3 regions of the Mesorhizobium sp. WSM4837 genome follow, and region 2 is predicted to be linked to each of the others. Evidence: riboswitches for the same ligand, from Rfam matches in the RefSeq annotation. Region 2 holds a riboswitch; each other region holds the start of a gene.
What was found. Region 2 has a riboswitch for cobalamin ahead of metE (5-methyltetrahydropteroyltriglutamate--homocysteine S-methyltransferase). Riboswitches for the same ligand answer to the same signal wherever they lie in the genome.

Region 1 (5,609 bases), on a different contig from region 2:
GGCTCGACCGAGATGGTGAGTTCGCCATAGGCAAGCACCGCATCGGCGATCCGGCCGCTCAGCTTCTCGCCGAGATAGGTCGAGAGTTCATTCAGGCTCATCATCCCGCTCACCGCTCGATCGTGCCGGTGCGGCGGATCTTCTTTTGCAACAGAAGGATGCCGTAGAGCAGCGCTTCCGCGCTCGGCGGACAGCCGGGCACATAGATGTCGACCGGCACGACGCGATCGCAGCCGCGCACCACCGAATAGGAATAGTGGTAGTAGCCGCCGCCATTGGCGCAGGAGCCCATCGAGATGACGTAGCGCGGCTCCGGCATCTGGTCGTAGACCTTGCGCAGCGCCGGCGCCATCTTGTTGGTCAGCGTGCCGGCGACGATCATGATATCGGACTGGCGCGGCGAAGCGCGCGGCGCAACGCCGAACCTCTCCGAGTCATAGCGCGGCATCGAGGTATGGATCATCTCGACCGCGCAGCAGGCAAGACCGAAGGTCATGAACATCAGCGAGCCGCTGCGCGCCCAGGTGATCAGCGCCTCGGTCGAGGTGACGAGAAAGCCCTTGTCGGCAAGCTCGTTGTTGATCTCGAGGAAGAAGGGATCATTCGCCCCCACCGGCTTTCCGGTGCTGGGGTCGAGAATGCCTTTTGGCTTCGGCGCGACGAGCGTGCCGGAATTGTCGCTCAATCCCATTCCAGCGCTCCTTTCTTCCATTCATAGGCAAAGCCGATGGTCAGCACCGCCAGAAACACCATCATCGACCAGAAGCCGAGCATGCCGATCTGGCCGAAAGACACTGCCCACGGAAACAGGAAGGCCACTTCCAGATCGAAGATGATGAACAGGATCGACACCAGGTAGAAGCGGATGTCGAACTTCATGCGGGCATCGTCAAACGAGTTGAAGCCGCATTCATAAGCGGAAAGCTTTTCCGGATCGGGATTGCGGTAGGCCACCAGGAAGGGTGCTGCAAGCAGCGCCAGGCCGACGACCAGCGCCACGCCGATGAACAGGACGATGGGCAGGTACGAACTCAACAATGCGTTCATGCTGCAGCTTTCCGTTGGCGGCCAATCCACTCTGATTACAGCACCGGACCCACTTGCGGAAGCGTGACAGTTTAACCACTGAACCGTTTTAGGGGCTCTATGCTGCAACGCGGCGAGGGTTAGCGCAGGGCTTTCGGCGAAGCAAGTCAAACCTTGTTCAAAACACGGTGCTCGACGGCATATCCGGATAAACTGGTCCGATCCGCTCCTGTTTGATTTCCTTCTGTTTTTACTCCACTTTTCTCTCCTGACATGGATACCGCCAAAACCCTGCTAGCATGGCGGAATCACCTCTCCCACCTTTGGTCGAACGCCGACAGAGTGCCGTCTGCATGAAGGAAAAAATCTCGCTCGCCATGGCCCGGCGCATCGCGCTTGCCGCACAGGGGTTTGCCGATCCTCGCCCTAACGGCACGCCCGATCGCCGCCATCTGGCCCGTGTGCTTGGCCGGACCGGTCTGCTGCAGATCGATTCCGTCAGCGCGGTGGTGCGTGCCCATTATATGCCGCTCTATTCGCGGCTTGGCCCCTACCCGCTCGCCCTGCTCGACAACGCCGCCGTGACGCGCAAGCGCAAAGTCTTCGAATATTGGGCGCACGAAGCCTCCTTTCTGCCGGTCGAGACCTATCCGCTGATGCGCTGGCGCATGGAACGGGCCGAACGTGGCGAGGAAATGTATAACGGGCTGGCCAAGTGGGGCCGCGAGCGCGCCGCCTACATTGAAGACATTTATCGCGAGGTCGTCGAACGCGGCCCGATCGCCGCTTCCGCCCTGGAAGGCCAGAAAGGCTCCGGCGGCTGGTGGGGCTGGAGCGACGCCAAGCACGCTTTCGAATGGCTGTTCTGGGCCGGCCGCATCACCACGGCGTCACGTCGCGGCTTCGAGCGGCTTTATGATCTGCCGCAGCGCGTGCTGCCGCCGGAAATACTTGCCCTGCCGGTGCCCTCGCCTGAGGATGCGCACCGCGAATTGCTGCGCATCTCCGCCCGCGCCCACGGCGTCGCGACAGCAGGCGACCTGCGCGACTATTTTCGCCTCTCTCCCGCTGACATCAAAGGCCGCATCGAGGAACTGGTCGACGCCGGCGACCTCTTGCCGGTGACCGTCGAAGGCTGGAGCAAGCCCGCTTATCTTCACAAGGACGCTCGTTTTCCGCGCAAGATCGAGGCGCGCGCCTTGCTCGCTCCCTTCGATCCGGTTGTCTTCGAACGGACGCGTACGGAAAGACTGTTCGACTTCCACTATCGCATCGAGATCTACACCCCTGCCGAAAAGCGCCAATACGGCTATTATGTGCTGCCGTTCCTGCTCGGCGAAAGGATCGTGGCGCGCATCGACCTTAAGGCCGACCGCCCGGCCGGCGTGCTGCGCGTCCATGCCGCCTATGCCGAACCCGGCGCGCCGCCGCAAACCGCCGCCGAACTTTTTGAGGAATTGCAGCTGATGCAGGGCTGGCTCGGGCTCGAACGCATCGAGGTGACGCCTGCGGGGGATCTGGGCCATGCGCTGGCGGATGTCGCGGTTTCGTAAGGGATTGCCGATGTCGGCGCCGCCCCTCACCTGCCTGCCGGCATCCTCTCCCCGTATAGAGACGGGGAGAGGGACGCTGTCATCGATGGTTTCGCCAATCGCCAGCGTTGCAGGAGGGGGCGCCGCCGTTGCGGCCAGTTCTTTCTCCCCGTCACTATACGGGGAGAAATGCCCGGCAGGGCAATGAGGGGCAGCGCCGACATCCAAAATTGCTCTGAAGCGTTTCCATCGCCGTGTCGGAAGCATGCGTTGACACGACTGCCTCCACAAGCCTAAATCCGGTTCAGACGGTCTCCTCTCGGCAAAGGGAGGAGCCAAGAGGGAATGCGGTGCGAAATCCGATTTCAAATCCGCGGCTGTCCCCGCAACTGTAAGCGACGAGCCAAGGCCGATAACCACTGGGAAAATCCCGGGAAGGCGGCACCAAGGCGATGACCCGCGAGCCAGGAGACCTGCCGTCTAGGACATAAGAATCCGATCGCCTGGCGGGTTTTCCGGGCAAGGAGCCTGATTTGGAACGCGACAGCAGTTTTTCGGCTGAGACAGCGGGCGTATTGTCCGGCGATGATGATGCTCTGGCCGACGTCACCGTGATCGTCTGCGCCTCCTGCCGTGACGAGACCGGCTCCGACGGCCATCCCCGCGCCGGCGAATTGTTGGCCGAAGATACGCGCCGCGCCGCCTCGGGCGAAAACATCCGTATCCGCAGCGTCGAATGCCTCGGCAACTGCAAGCGCCGCCTCAGCGCCGCTATCCTGCGCGACGGCTGCTGGAGCTATGTCTTCGGCGACTTGACCGCGACCAGCGGCGCCGATCTCATCACCGGCGCAAGACTCTTCGCCACCTCGACCGACGGCCTCATGCCATGGCGCGGCCGCCCCGATTGCCTGAAGCGCGGCCTCGTTGCCCGCATCCCTCCCCTCGACCTTTTGAAGGACCAGATATGACCACTTCCGTCTCGCGCGTGCCCTGCACCGTCGTCACCGGCTTCCTCGGAGCCGGCAAGACGACGCTGATCCGCCATCTGCTCGAAAACGCCGGCGGCAAGCGGCTGGCCATCATCGTCAACGAGTTCGGCGACATCGGCATCGACGGCGAGATTCTTAAGGGATGCGGCATCGACACCTGCCCTGAGGAAAACATCGTCGAGCTGGCCAATGGCTGCATCTGCTGCACCGTCGCCGACGATTTCGTCCCGGCGCTCGACCAGATCCTGTCGCTGACGCCCAGGGTCGACCATATCCTGATCGAAACCTCCGGGCTGGCCCTGCCCAAGCCGCTGGTCCAGGCCTTCCAGTGGCCGACGGTGAAGAGCCGGGTGACGGTCGACGGCGTCATTGCCGTGGTCGACGGACCGGCGCTGGCCGAAGGCCGCGTTGCCAACGACATGGACGCCCTGCAGGCGCAGCGCGCGCAGGACGAGACGCTCGACCACGACGATCCGGTCGAGGAGGTGTTCGAGGACCAGCTCGCCTGCGCCGACCTGATCATATTGTCGAAGAGCGACCTGATGGACGCCGCCGGCTCGGCCCGCGCCAATGCCGTCATCGGCAAGCACGCCGCCCGCGCGGTGAAGATCGTGCCGGCCTCGCAGGGCAAGGTCGATCCCTCCGTGCTGCTCGGCCTCTGCCTTGCCGTAGAGGACGACATCGAGAACCGCAAGACCCACCACGATGACGAGCTCGATCACGAGCATGACGATTTCGACTCGTTCGTCATCGACATTCCGCCGATTGCCAATCCCGAAGAGCTGGCTTTGCGTGTCGCCACGGCGGCGGAAGAAGAAAACGTGCTGCGCGTAAAAGGCTTCGTCGAGGTCGGCGGCAAGCCGATGCGGCTGTTGCTGCAGGCAGTCGGCCCGCGCGTCAACCACTATTACGACCGCGCCTGGACCGCCGCCGACGATCGCCGCTCCCGCCTCGTCGTCATCGGCCTGAAAGGGCTGAACCGCCCGGCGATCGAGCGTATCCTCGCCGGCTGACCTCAGGCACGAGCCGCGATGCACATCCTCACCACCACATCCGCCTCGCTCGACGATCTTGCCGAGCCTGTCGATCTCAGGCAGACGCCTGCGGATGTCGTGGCGCTGTCCTTCACCGACAGCGATCTGGCCGGGCTGGCGGCGGCGTGGCAGGCGGACGCGGATCGCCTGCCGTCGATGCGGTTGGCCGCCTTGCGCGATCTGCGCCATCCGATGTCTGTCGATCTGTGGATCGACAGCGTCGCCCGGCACGCCAGGGTTGTTCTGGTTCGCATCCTCGGCGGTTACGACTGGTGGCGCTACGGCTGCGATCAGCTCGCCTCGACCGCCCGCGCGCACGGCATAAAACTGGCGCTGCTGCCCGGCGAATGCCGCGACGAGGATTTGCGTCTGATCGAAGGCTCGACGCTGCCGCGCCAGGAGCTCGACGGCCTGCTCGGCTATTTTCGCGAAGGCGGCCCGGAGAATATGACGGCGCTGGTGCAGAGGCTGGCAAGTCTCGCCGGATCAGATGTGGCGGTCGCTGAACCTGTCAGCGTGCCAAAAGCCGGCTACTATCAACCGGGACTGGGGGACGTCGTGCCCATTCTCTTCTACCGCTCGATGCTGCTCGCCGCCGACGTCGCGCCGATCGACGCATTGTTTGAAGCGCTGCGGCAGCGCGGCATGGCCCCCGTGCCGATCTTCGTCTCCAGCCTCAAGGACCCGGCCTCGCTCGCCTTTGTCGAAATCGCGCTTGCCACGCTACACCCTGCCGCCATCATCACCGCGACCGCGTTCGCCTCGTGTGCTGAGCCCGGCGTCGAAACCCCGTTCGACCGCGCCGGCGTTCCTGTCTTCCAGGTCATCGTCGCGACGACACGCCGCGATATCTGGCAAGACAATCAGCGCGGCCTGGCGCCCGCCGACCTCGCCATGCATATCGTCCTGCCGGAACTCGACGGCCGCATTCTCGCCGGCGCCGTTTCCTTCAAGGGCGAAAGCGAGGTCGATCCCGCATTGGCTTTCCGCGCCTTCGCAAACCGGCCGGAGCCGGACCGCGTCGCCCA
Region 2 (5,609 bases):
GATTGCGGGCTTACGGGCCGCAAGATCATCGTCGATTCCTACGGCGGTATGGGGCGTCACGGCGGCGGTGCCTTTTCGGGCAAGGACCCGTCCAAGGTTGATCGGTCGGCCGCCTATGCGGCGCGGTACGTTGCAAAAAACGTCGTTGCCAGCGGACTGGCGGAGGTGTGCGAGGTTCAGCTTGCTTACGCGATCGGTGTGGCCGCGCCGGTCTCTATCCTCGTCAATACATTCGGAACCGCAAAGATTGATGAAAAAAGAATCGAGCGCGCCGTCCTTGAGCTTTTCGATCTCCGGCCGAAAGGCATCATCAAGGCGCTTGATCTCCTACGGCCGATTTACCGCAAGACCGCGACATACGGACACTTCGGCCGCGAAGAGCCGGAGTTCACCTGGGAAAAGACGGACAGAGCTGACGACCTGTTGCGTGAGGCAGGACCGGCAGCTGCGTGATGCGCGGGTATTGGATGCGTGGGCATAGGGCGACCCATTCCACACTCGCCAAAAACACGCCGGCCCCGGCGTGGCGAGAAGCCGGCTCGGGTTTTGGCGGAGACACTGATGTCGAAATATGACGTGCTTTGCATCGGCAATGCCATTGTCGACATCATCGCGCAGTGCGACGAGGAATTCCTCGAGACCAACGGCATCATAAAGGGTGCGATGAACCTCATCGACACACAGCGCGCCGAACTGCTCTACAGCCGCATGGGCCCGGCCATCGAAGCCTCCGGCGGCAGCGCCGGCAACACGGCGGCGGGTGTCGCCAGCTTCGGCGGCCGCGCCGCTTTCTTCGGCAAGGTCTCCAACGATGCGCTGGGCGAAATCTACGCCCACGACATCCACGCGCAGGGCGTCGCCTTCGACACCAGGCCGCTCAAGGGCGAGCCGCCGACGGCGCGCTCGATGATCTTCGTCACGCCCGATGGCGAGCGCTCGATGAACACCTATCTCGGCGCCTGCGTCGAGCTCGGGCCGGAGGATGTCGAGGCCGACAAGGCGTCTGGCGCCAAGGTCACCTATTTCGAAGGCTATCTGTGGGACCCGCCGCGCGCCAAGGAAGCGATCCGGCAGACGGCGAAGCTGGCGCACGCGGCAGGCCGCGAAGTCTCAATGACACTATCGGATTCGTTCTGCGTCGACCGCTACCGCGACGAATTCCTCGACCTGATGCGTTCGGGCACGGTCGATATCGTCTTTGCCAACAGCCACGAGATCAAGTCGCTCTACCAGACGGCGTTGTTCGACGAGGCGCTGGCGCAGATCCGCAAGGATTGCCGCATCGCCGCCGTGACCCGCTCGGAAAAAGGCTCCGTCATCGTGCGCGGCGACGAGACCGTGGTGATCAAGGCGACCGCCATCAAGGAACTGGTCGACACGACGGGTGCCGGCGATCTCTATGCCGCCGGCTTCCTGCATGGCTACACGCAAAGCCGCGACCTGCAGACCTGCGGCGACCTTGGCTCCCTGGCGGCCGGACTGGTGATCCAGCAGATCGGCCCCAGGCCGCGGCAGAATCTGCGCCGCGAGGCTGAGCAGGCGGGATTGTTGTAGGGCGGTGTTTCAGCGAGGTGCTGCCAGCGCCCTTTGTGAGGCTGTCCAGACAAGCGCGTACACATCGAAATGTCGCGTGCCCGTCCGTGAAGGATGGCGGTTTTCTCCAAATTTCAATTTTGCAGGCTCAGGAACGTTGTCGCACTTCGGCCAGTACTGCCGCCGATCATGATGGCCAAAACGTGTTTTTGACGAAGTCGTTTTTGAGCCGGGATCGTGTCACCGGCAGATTGCCCGAGCGGCGAGGCACAAGCCCGGAGAGTGGCGCAAACGGCTCAGCTCTACCGCGACCTGCGACTTGAGAACACGCCGCAAACGAACAATTTCACATAAAGACATAAACATTTCTTTATACCGCATTGACAACAAAGCGGACTGCTGCGATTGTCCGCGTGTCGTGGTTCTCCGCTAGGCGTTGCCGTAGCGGAGCTAAGAGGGAAGCCGGCGCTGCCCCCGCAACTGTAAGCGGCGAGCCAAACCCATCAATGTCACTGGGGCGAACTGCCCCGGGAAGACGGGGCAGAGGCTGTAACCCGCGAGCCAGGAGACCTGCCACGGTAAACAACGTCCACGGGCGGGGTGTCTGGTGGCCGCGGCAGCTCGGCGTTTATGCCGGCCTTCTAGCGCCTTCCTTGTCCCCGCCGCAACCATTGGGGTATGGAATGAATGTCTCCCAGCAAGTTCCCATAGCAACGCTTGGCATGCCGCGTATCGGTCGCCGGCGAGAACTGAAATTCGCGCTCGAAAGCTACTGGTCCGGAAAATCTTCTGCTGCCAACCTTCTGTCGACGGCGAAGGCACTCCGTGCCGCCAGCTGGAGCGAGCAGCACGACCGCGGCGTGTCGAAAATCCCGTCGAACGATTTCTCACTTTATGACCATGTGCTCGACACCGCAGCAATGGTCGGCGCCGTGCCATCCCGTTATGGCTGGACGGGCGGCGAGGTCCCCCTCGACATCTATTTCGCGATGGCGCGCGGGACGCAAGGCGATACTGCGGGTTGCGTTCACGCCAGTCACGGGCATGCAGTTCAGGGCCAGCGCGTAACCGCGATGGAAATGACCAAATGGTTCGACACAAACTACCACTACATCGTGCCGGAGCTGAGCGACGATCAGGCATTCGCCCTCTCGTCGACGAAACCAGTCGATCACTTTCTGGAGGCAAAGGAGCTCGGCATCCATACACGCCCGGTCATCCTTGGACCGGTCACCTTCCTCAAGCTGGCGAAGTCTCCCGACCAGTGTTTCAATCCCATAGCGCTCCTACCGCGGCTGCTGCCCGTCTACGAGCAACTCCTGCGGAGGCTGGAGCTCTCGGGGGCCGACTGGGTGCAGATTGATGAGCCGGCCCTTGTGCTCGACCTTAGCCCGAACGAACGAGCTGCCTTCGAATTCACATACGGCCAGCTGTCGAAAGCCGCGCCCAAGTTGAAAATTATGCTGGCGACCTATTTCGGGCCGCTGGGAGACAATCTGGCGACCGCGCTTTCGCTGCGCCTGGCGGGCCTACATCTCGACCTCGTGCGCGCTCCCGAGCAGTTGGAGACGGTTGGTCGGCTCGCACCGAAGGATCTGGTGCTCTCACTTGGCTTGATCGACGGCCGCAACGTCTGGCGCGCGAACCTGGCTGCCATTCTCGACCGCATCAAGCCGATCATTGCCGGCTGGCCGCTGGATTGCGTCGAGATTGCGCCTTCCTGCTCGATGCTTCATGTGCCGATGGACCTGCGGATGGAGACCGCGCTCGATGTGGATGTCAGTTCGTGGCTGGCATTCGCCGCCCAGAAGAGTGAAGAGCTGCTTGTGCTGGCCCAAGCCTTATCCGAAGGCAGGGAGGCCGTAGCAGGCGCACTGAAAGCTTCTGCCGAGGCGGCCGCGGCGCGCGCAATGTCTGGAAAGGTCCATGATCCGCTCGTCCATGGGCGGGTTATCAGCATTGACGGCGCCATGAAGCAACGAAAGAGCGCATTTGCCAAGCGCTCCAGAGTCCAGGCTGACACGCTCGGCCTGCCGCCGTTCCCGACGACGACGATCGGGTCCTTCCCGCAGACGCCCGAGGTGCGCAGGGCGCGCTCCGCTCATGCGAAGGGCCGGCTGAGCTATGTCGATTACCAGGCCTTCCTGAAGAAGGAGACCGAGGCGGCGGTCCGCTGGCAGGAGGAGATCGGGCTGGACGTGCTGGTACATGGCGAGTTCGAACGAAACGACATGGTCCAGCATTTCGGCGAGCAGCTGTCCGGCCTCGCCTTCACCCAGCATGGCTGGGTGCAAAGTTACGGCTCCCGGCTGGTGCGCCCTCCCATCATCTTCGGCGACGTATCGCGGCCCAATCCGATGACGGTTCTCTGGTGGCAATTTGCCCAGTCGCTGACGAAAAAGCCGGTGAAGGGCATGCTCACAGGCCCAGTGACGATTCTTAACTGGTCTTTTGTTCGCGACGACGTACCCCGCGCCGAGGCCTGCCGCCAGATCGCACTCGCCATCCGCGATGAAGTGGCCGACCTTGAAAGAGCTGGCGCAAGGGTGATCCAGATCGATGAGGCCGCGTTTCGCGAAGGCTTGCCCCTGCGGAAGTCCGATTGGAAACATTATCTCGGCTGGGCAGTCGAATGCTTCCGTCTCGCTTCAACGGGTGTAGAGGACGCGACCCAAATTCACACCCACATGTGCTATTCGGAGTTCAATGAGATCATCGACTCGATCGCTGAACTGGACGCGGACGTCATTTCGATCGAGACGTCGCGCTCCAAAATGGAACTGCTGGACGCCTTCACCAAGTCCAAATATCCAAACGAAATCGGTCCTGGCGTCTACGACATTCACTCACCACGTGTCCCGGAGATTGGCGAGATTTTGCATCTCGCCCAACTTGCCCGCGAGCGACTGTCGGACGGCCAATTGTGGGTGAATCCGGACTGTGGCCTCAAAACAAGGAAATGGGAGGAGGTCCGCCCTGCCCTCATCAACATGGTCGCTGCAGCATGCGCATTGCGGGAGAAAGTGCAGGCGCAGGCCGCTGAGCCACTGTGACGGGCAAACATGTGGCGGGCTTCGCGGATAATTCAAACAAAGGACGACATCGAAAAGCCGCGCACAGGTCGGTGGACGCCTGCGAGTCCCCACCCTTGTCGTCCAGCCGAAGGTCCGCTCGACGGCCCAGCGGCGGGGCAGGATTTGGAAGCGCTTCCGGTCCGAAGGACGGATGATTTCGCCACGAAATGAAGGAAGACGGCTTTGTCCAGAGCTGCAGCCTCTCACAGGCGCCAGCGGCCAACAGACACTTCACCGAGGGCCAACGCTTGAGGATGCCGCCTGAGCACCGGCACCATCGAGATAGCGGCCGATCCAGTCGAGTCCGTTACAGCCGGACTCGTCGTTTCGATGACGTAGCTTCGGTTGCACAATGGATGTCCCGGTCGCGGCCCGACGTACGAACCCGGACCTCAGCGCCAACCTAAGGAGACCGACGCACCTTGGGTTGGCCCCTACTGTCGGGTTTGTCGAGTTAGCGACACGGCGATGTTCGGCCCGGCGTGTCGCCGCGCTTTCAGTGAAGCCATTGATAACGTGCAGAACAGTTTTTCTGAGGCGCTTCCTACCCAGTTGGCACGACTCTTGATGTTCTAGTGGTATGGCGGCATACGCGTCCGACCGGTATCACTGATTCATGCTCTTATTCAGCACTAGAATGGGCCAACAATGACGACCGATATCTCAGCCTATGGTGTGACCGAATTGGCTCCCGAAGAAGCATCTGCAATTTCGGGAGGGATGTTTTGGGCAATAGCTTTCGCGATTTTGGGGACGTTCGGCCTTGCAGCTGTAAGCATAGGGGCAAAAGTCGCCGACCCAAATCACTGATTCACCCTTATTTCAAGCTCTAGGAAAGGAGAAAAAAATGAAGACCAATATGCAAGCCTATGGTGTGACCGAGTTAACGCGCGAAGAAGCATGTGCAACGTCCGGAGGGTGGTTCTGGCTGGCGTCGGCAATATTTAGCGGAGTTGCTGCGTTAGTATTTGGTATAGCAGCCGTGATAACATATGTTAAGCA
Region 3 (5,609 bases), on a different contig from region 2:
GATGCGCTAGCGGCCGAACAGGCTCCGGTCGCTGCCCTGCGGGGCGGACTTCTGTAAGTCGCCCGACGAGTTGAGCAGCTTGTAGACCGGCGAGCCGGTATTGCGTACCGAAGACGTCTGCGTGTTGTCGACGTTGATGGTCGCCTGCTTGTTGATGTCGGTTCCGCCAAAGTTGTCGCTACCGGCAAAAGCGCTGCCGGCAGCAATCAAAAGCGCGGCGGCGGTAACAACGATCTTCTTCATTTTCAAAACTCCTGGATTTTCTTGGTTCCACCAGCGCGGCGGGCAAATGCCGCCGCCGCTGTTGGAACGAACTGTTAGTTGTTGCCGAACAGGTTACGGTCGCTGCCGTTGACGGGTTTCTCGTGAGCCGGAACCGGATTCTGCGCCGAAGCCGAATTCCGAATCGAAGCCGTGTACGAGTTGCTGTCGACCGCGGCGGCCGGTTGGTTGGCACCGTTCGATCCAAAGTTGTCGCTGCCGGCAAAAGCGCCGCCGGAGATGGCCACAATGGCGGCGGTGGCAAGAATGAGCTTCTTCATTTCAAATACTCCTGAGTTCCTCAGATCCCGAGCGGCGGACCGCCACTTTGCTGTTTGGGACCAGCTGTTAATTGTTGCCGAAAAGGTTGCGGTCGGCGCCCGGGCCAACGGGCTGCTTTTCAGCGTGAGCCGGCGTCTGGACAGAGGCCGTATACGAGCTGTCGATCGCAGCAGTCGGCTGGTTGGCGGCGTTGGACCCATAATGGTCGCTGCCGGCAAAGGCGCTGCCGGTGATGGCCAGAGCGGCGACGGCAGCAAGAGCGATCTTTTTCATTTTAGTACTCCAGTATCTTAGTCTTCCGTCCGCCTAGCGGCGTGTCTTGGGAGGATGCGCGTCATTCGGACAGCCCCGATGTGGGAAGGCCATTCGGCGGATTCCAATCACGAAGTTGTTCCGTGTGGACCAAGAATCTACACCTTGAAATTGTACCAGAGGCATCTGCTACCATGGTTTTATGGTTTGTTTTCAATACCTTATTCAAAATTAGCCATTCATGATTTGACGGATTGGCGGATCTGCGTTCACAGGGTGCTGCACGCTGTCAACAGAAACGAACCGTTCGGTTCGATTTTAGAAGCGGCTAATAGTCACTTTGGTAAACTGTTAACTTTCCTGACCTCCGCCGCGGGTCAGATTCGATGTCACAGCAGCCGACAGTGGCCGCCGAAAAGTGGGGTTTCAGCCCTGCAGATATAAACCTGCAGGTTTCGCCGGCGGTGTCGCGCCGCATGGATACGATGTCGCTTTCATGCCGACAGTCAGCCGGCCGGCATGATTAGATCACGCCATCTCAGGTGCCGCTTGGTGACGACGAAGCGGAGAATTGGGAAGCCGGTCAGAACCCGGTGCTGCCCCCGCAACGGTGGTGGAGTTCAAGTCGCAACGGGAGACCACTGGGCCACAAGCCTGGGAAGGTGTCGCGATGAGTCCGCAAGGACACTCCAGAGCCCGGAAACCAGCCCGAGATTTTTAGACTCGACTGATCGCGGTGGGCGGTCAAGAGGTGGATGATGCATGTCGGCCCTGTCGCCGGTCTGCGGCCGATCCTCCCTCCATCACCACCAGTTCAGTCCTTACACGAGGACAGGACATGGACGCGCGCAACGACATGCTGAGGCTCTTGCACGGCCGCAGGCAAGGCTATTCGCTCGAGCAGCCCTTCTACACCGATCCAGATTTCTTCAAGCTCGACATGGAGCTGATCTGGTATCGCGACTGGCTGTTCATCGGCCACGATTGCGAGTTGCCGAAAGCTGGCAGCTATATCACCGCCCAGATTGGCGACTATCCGGTCGTGCTGGTCCGCGACCAGCAAGGCAAGATCAATGCCTTCCACAATTCCTGCCGGCATCGCGGCAGCCGTGTCTGCAATGCCGACAAGGGCACTGCGGCGAAGCTGGTCTGCCCCTATCACCAGTGGACCTACGAGTTGGACGGCCGGCTGTTGTTTGCTCGCCAGATGGCAGACGGCTTCGACAAGAGCCAGTTCAGCCTGAAGCCGGTGGCTTGCGAAAGCGTTGGCGGCTACATCTTCATCTGCCTGGCCAACGAGCCGGTCGACTTCGCGCCGATGCGAGCCATGATCGAGCCTTACCTCCTGCCGCACCGGCTGCGCGAGGCAAAAGTCGCCTTCGAATCGACCATCGTCGAGAAGGGCAACTGGAAGCTCGTCTGGGAGAACAACCGCGAGTGCTATCATTGCGCCGGCAACCATCCGGAACTCTGCAAGACATTCCCGGAAGCGCCGACGGTGACCGGGGTGCAGGGCGCCGACAGCGATCCGGAGATGCTCGCGCACTGGGCGAAATGCGAGGCGGCAGGCCTGCCGAGCAAGTTCCGCATCGATCCGGCCGGGCAGTATCGCGCCACCCGCGCGCCGCTGCTGCGCGACGCCGTCAGCTACACGATGACGGGAAGACGCGCGGTGAAGAAGAACCTTTCCGACAGCGTTTCGACCGACCGTATCGGCTCGCTGCTGCTCTATCACTATCCGACGACCTGGAACCATATCCTCGGCGATCATGCCGTCACCTTCCGCGTGCTGCCGATCAGTGCCACGGAAACGGCCGTCACCACCAAATGGCTTGTCCATAAGGACGCGGTCGAAGGCGTCGATTACGACCTCGCCGAACTCACCCATGTCTGGACCGAGACCAACGATCAGGACCGTCGCATCGTCGAGGAAAACGCCTTCGGCATCCTGTCGCCGGCCTATGAGCCCGGCCCCTATTCGGAACTGCATGAGGGCGGCGTCATCCAGTTCGTCGAATGGTACGCCTCCTTCATCGGGCCGCGCCTTGCCGAGGCCGGGCGGCCGGCGCTGCGCAGCGTCGCCTGAACGGGGTCAAGGGGATGAATGCGATGACGGACCTTGGCCTCTACCGCCATCTCGACGAGATGGCGCCCTGGAACGACAGGCTCCAGGTGCTGGAAGTCATCGGCGTCAGCGACGAGGCGCCTGACGTGAAGACCTTCACCTTCCGCTCTGACAACCAGACCTGGTTCCGCTACAGACCGGGGCAGTTCGTGACGCTGGAACTGCCGACCACCGAGGGCCCGCTGATGCGGACCTATACGCTGTCGTCCTCGCCGTCGCGGCCGTTCTCGATCGCGGTGACGGTGAAAGCGCAGGCCGGCAGCCTCGGCACCCGCTGGATGTTCGACAATCTGAAGCCCGGCGTTCACGTGAAGGCCTATGGGCCGGCGGGCGACTTTTCGCTGCACAGCCATCCCGCGGCCAAGTATCTGTTCATTTCGGCCGGCTCCGGCGTGACGCCGATGATGTCGATGCTGCGCTGGCTGAACGACTGCGCGCCATGGACCGATGTCGGCTTCGTCAACTGCGCGCGAAAGCCCGAGGAGATCATCTTCCGCAAGGAACTCGAGCTGCTCGGCAGCCGCATGCCGGGCCTGACGCTCGGCTTCATGATCGAGGAGCGGTCCAGCCGTGAGGGCTGGTTCGGCCATATGGGCCGGATCGACGCGATAAGGCTGCCGCTGCTGGCGCCCGATTTTCGCGAGCGCGAAATTTTCTGCTGCGGCCCCGACCCGTTCATGCGCGCCGTGCGGCAGATGCTGGAGGCGGCCGGCTTCGACATGGCCAACTACCATCAGGAGAGCTTTGCGGCCCCGGCGGTGGAGGAAATACCGGCCCCGTTCGGTTCGCCGCCAGAGGGTGGGCCGGCAAAGGGTGGGGTCGAGGTACCTGCCGAGGCCGCAACGCCGATCCGCTTTTCGCTTTCGGATATCGATGCCGACTGCGTTGCCGGCCAGACCGTGCTGCAGACGGCGCGCGCTTCGGGCGTACGAATTCCCGCAGCCTGCGAGTTCGGCCTGTGCGGAACCTGCAAGGTGAAAAAGGTCTCGGGCACAGTCGAGATGAGCCACAATGGCGGCATCCTCGATCACGAGATCGACGACGGCTTCATCCTGGCCTGCTGTTCGAAGCCGCTGACGGCGCTCGAGATCGACGCCTGACCGGGGAGCTTAAACCCCGTAGCGCTCGGTGCGGATGAGGCTTGCCGGAACGCCGGCATCGATCAGCGCCTGGGCGGCGGCCGACACGAAGGCATTCGAGCCGCAGACAAAGGCGAACCTTGGCGGTGCGGGCAGCCGCACCATCGATTGCTCCATCATCGCAACGTCGATCCGCCGTGAATAGTCCGCCGGGCGCCGGGCGGGCTCGCGGGTCAGCGTCAGCACCAGATCGAAGCCGTCCCGGCGATCGTGGAAATCGATCAGCTCATCGCGAAAGATCACCTCGTCCCAAACCCTTGAAGAAAACACCAACGCCGCGGGCACCACCGATTTGCGTGCGGCACGATGGCGGATCATCGCCATCAGCGGCACCATGCCGGACCCGCCGCCGACCAGCAGAAGCGGGCCGCCGTCGCTGTCGGACCAGACGAAGTGGCCGCCGAGCGGTCCGCGCAACTCGACCTCGTCGCCGACCGCCGCGATATCGTGGAAGAAGGGGGAGACCTCGCCATCATCGAGCCTTTCGATCGCCAGTTCGATCGTCTCGCCGGCTTCCGGCGCCGAGGCGATGGAGTAGGAGCGGCGCGCCTGATAGCCGTCCGGCGCCGTCAGCCTGACATCGACGTGCTGCCCGGCACGATAGGCGAAGGGCCGCGACGGCTGGAGGAAAAAGCTGGTGACGCGCGGCGTGCGCTTTTCGATGCGGGCGATGGTCACCGTCTGCCAGGGCGACTGCGCCGCCGGCCCGTCGCTCATGGATCGCCCGTATAGCGCTGCTCGCGCCACGGGTCGCCATAGATGTGATAGCCGCGCAGCTCCCAGAAGCCGGGCTCGTCACGCTCGGTGAACTGCAGCCCATTCAGCCATTTGGCCGACTTCCAGAAATAGAGATGCGGAACCAGCAGCCGCGCCGGGCCGCCGTGGTCCGGCGTGATCGGCCTGCCTTCGTAAAGCAACGCCACCATCGCCTTGCCGGCAGTGAGATCCTGCGTCGGCACGTTGGTTGTATAGCCGTCGAAGGACAGCGCCAGCGTGAAGGCCGTCGGTGGCTCGATGCCGGCATCCGCCAGAATATCGTCGACCAGCACACCCTGCCACGCCGTGTCGAACTTGGTCCACGCGGTGACGCAATGGATGTCGCGCGTCATCTTGGTCAAAGGCAGCGCGTTGAACTCTGTCCAGTTCCACGTCTTGATCGGCCGCGGTCCGTGCTTGAGCGTGAACGACCAGTCCTCGGTACGCACACGCGGCGTCGGCCCGGCCGACAGCACCGGAAACCCTTGCTCGAGATACTGCCCCGGCGGGATACGCGCATCCGCATCCGTCGGGGGCTTTCGTCCTGAAGAGAAGCCGCGGGTGATCATCGAGACAATCCGTTTGCATCAGGCCGCCTGTCGGCCTTCACCAATGTTGTCAAAGATATTCTGGCGGGCAACCAGATTCTTGGCTTATGCGCCGTCTGTTCGCCTGAGATAACCGGTGGCGATCTCGCGCATCCGGTTGCCGTCGAAGCTTGGTCCATGGCCGCCATGGCCGATGCTGACAGGCAGATCGAGCAGCCGCTGCATTGTTCGGCGATAGGCTGATCG

Region 1: linked by a shared signal. The riboswitch ahead of AC0L3D_RS14990 (DUF1636 family protein) and the one ahead of metE (5-methyltetrahydropteroyltriglutamate--homocysteine S-methyltransferase) in region 2 are both predicted to bind cobalamin.
Region 3: linked by a shared signal. The riboswitch ahead of AC0L3D_RS03270 (aromatic ring-hydroxylating oxygenase subunit alpha) and the one ahead of metE (5-methyltetrahydropteroyltriglutamate--homocysteine S-methyltransferase) in region 2 are both predicted to bind cobalamin.

The regions. Positions count from the first base shown of each region.
Region 1 covers NZ_JBVVQE010000021.1:95,868-101,476, forward strand. The annotation lists gene AC0L3D_RS14970 (NADH-quinone oxidoreductase subunit C) at 1-104, opposite strand, end outside; gene AC0L3D_RS14975 (NuoB/complex I 20 kDa subunit family protein) at 110-691, opposite strand; gene AC0L3D_RS14980 (NADH-quinone oxidoreductase subunit A) at 682-1,047, opposite strand; gene AC0L3D_RS14985 (winged helix-turn-helix domain-containing protein) at 1,380-2,579, shown strand; cobalamin riboswitch at 2,851-3,053, shown strand; gene AC0L3D_RS14990 (DUF1636 family protein) at 3,092-3,526, shown strand; gene cobW (cobalamin biosynthesis protein CobW) at 3,523-4,560, shown strand; gene AC0L3D_RS15000 (cobaltochelatase subunit CobN) at 4,579-5,609, shown strand, end outside.
Region 2 covers NZ_JBVVQE010000052.1:25,049-30,657, reverse strand. The annotation lists gene metK (methionine adenosyltransferase) at 1-453, shown strand, start outside; gene AC0L3D_RS25560 (adenosine kinase) at 562-1,554, shown strand; cobalamin riboswitch at 1,936-2,125, shown strand; gene metE (5-methyltetrahydropteroyltriglutamate--homocysteine S-methyltransferase) at 2,241-4,586, shown strand; partial or broken gene AC0L3D_RS25550 (IS5/IS1182 family transposase) at 4,680-4,766, opposite strand; gene AC0L3D_RS25545 (hypothetical protein) at 5,256-5,417, shown strand; gene AC0L3D_RS25540 (hypothetical protein) at 5,455-5,609, shown strand, end outside.
Region 3 covers NZ_JBVVQE010000004.1:196-5,804, forward strand. The annotation lists gene AC0L3D_RS03255 (DUF680 domain-containing protein) at 7-243, opposite strand; gene AC0L3D_RS03260 (DUF680 domain-containing protein) at 318-542, opposite strand; gene AC0L3D_RS03265 (DUF680 domain-containing protein) at 610-816, opposite strand; cobalamin riboswitch at 1,319-1,521, shown strand; gene AC0L3D_RS03270 (aromatic ring-hydroxylating oxygenase subunit alpha) at 1,634-2,881, shown strand; gene AC0L3D_RS03275 (FAD-binding oxidoreductase) at 2,905-4,020, shown strand; gene AC0L3D_RS03280 (FAD-binding oxidoreductase) at 4,030-4,776, opposite strand; gene AC0L3D_RS03285 (molybdopterin-dependent oxidoreductase) at 4,773-5,384, opposite strand; gene AC0L3D_RS03290 (MBL fold metallo-hydrolase) at 5,469-5,609, opposite strand, start outside.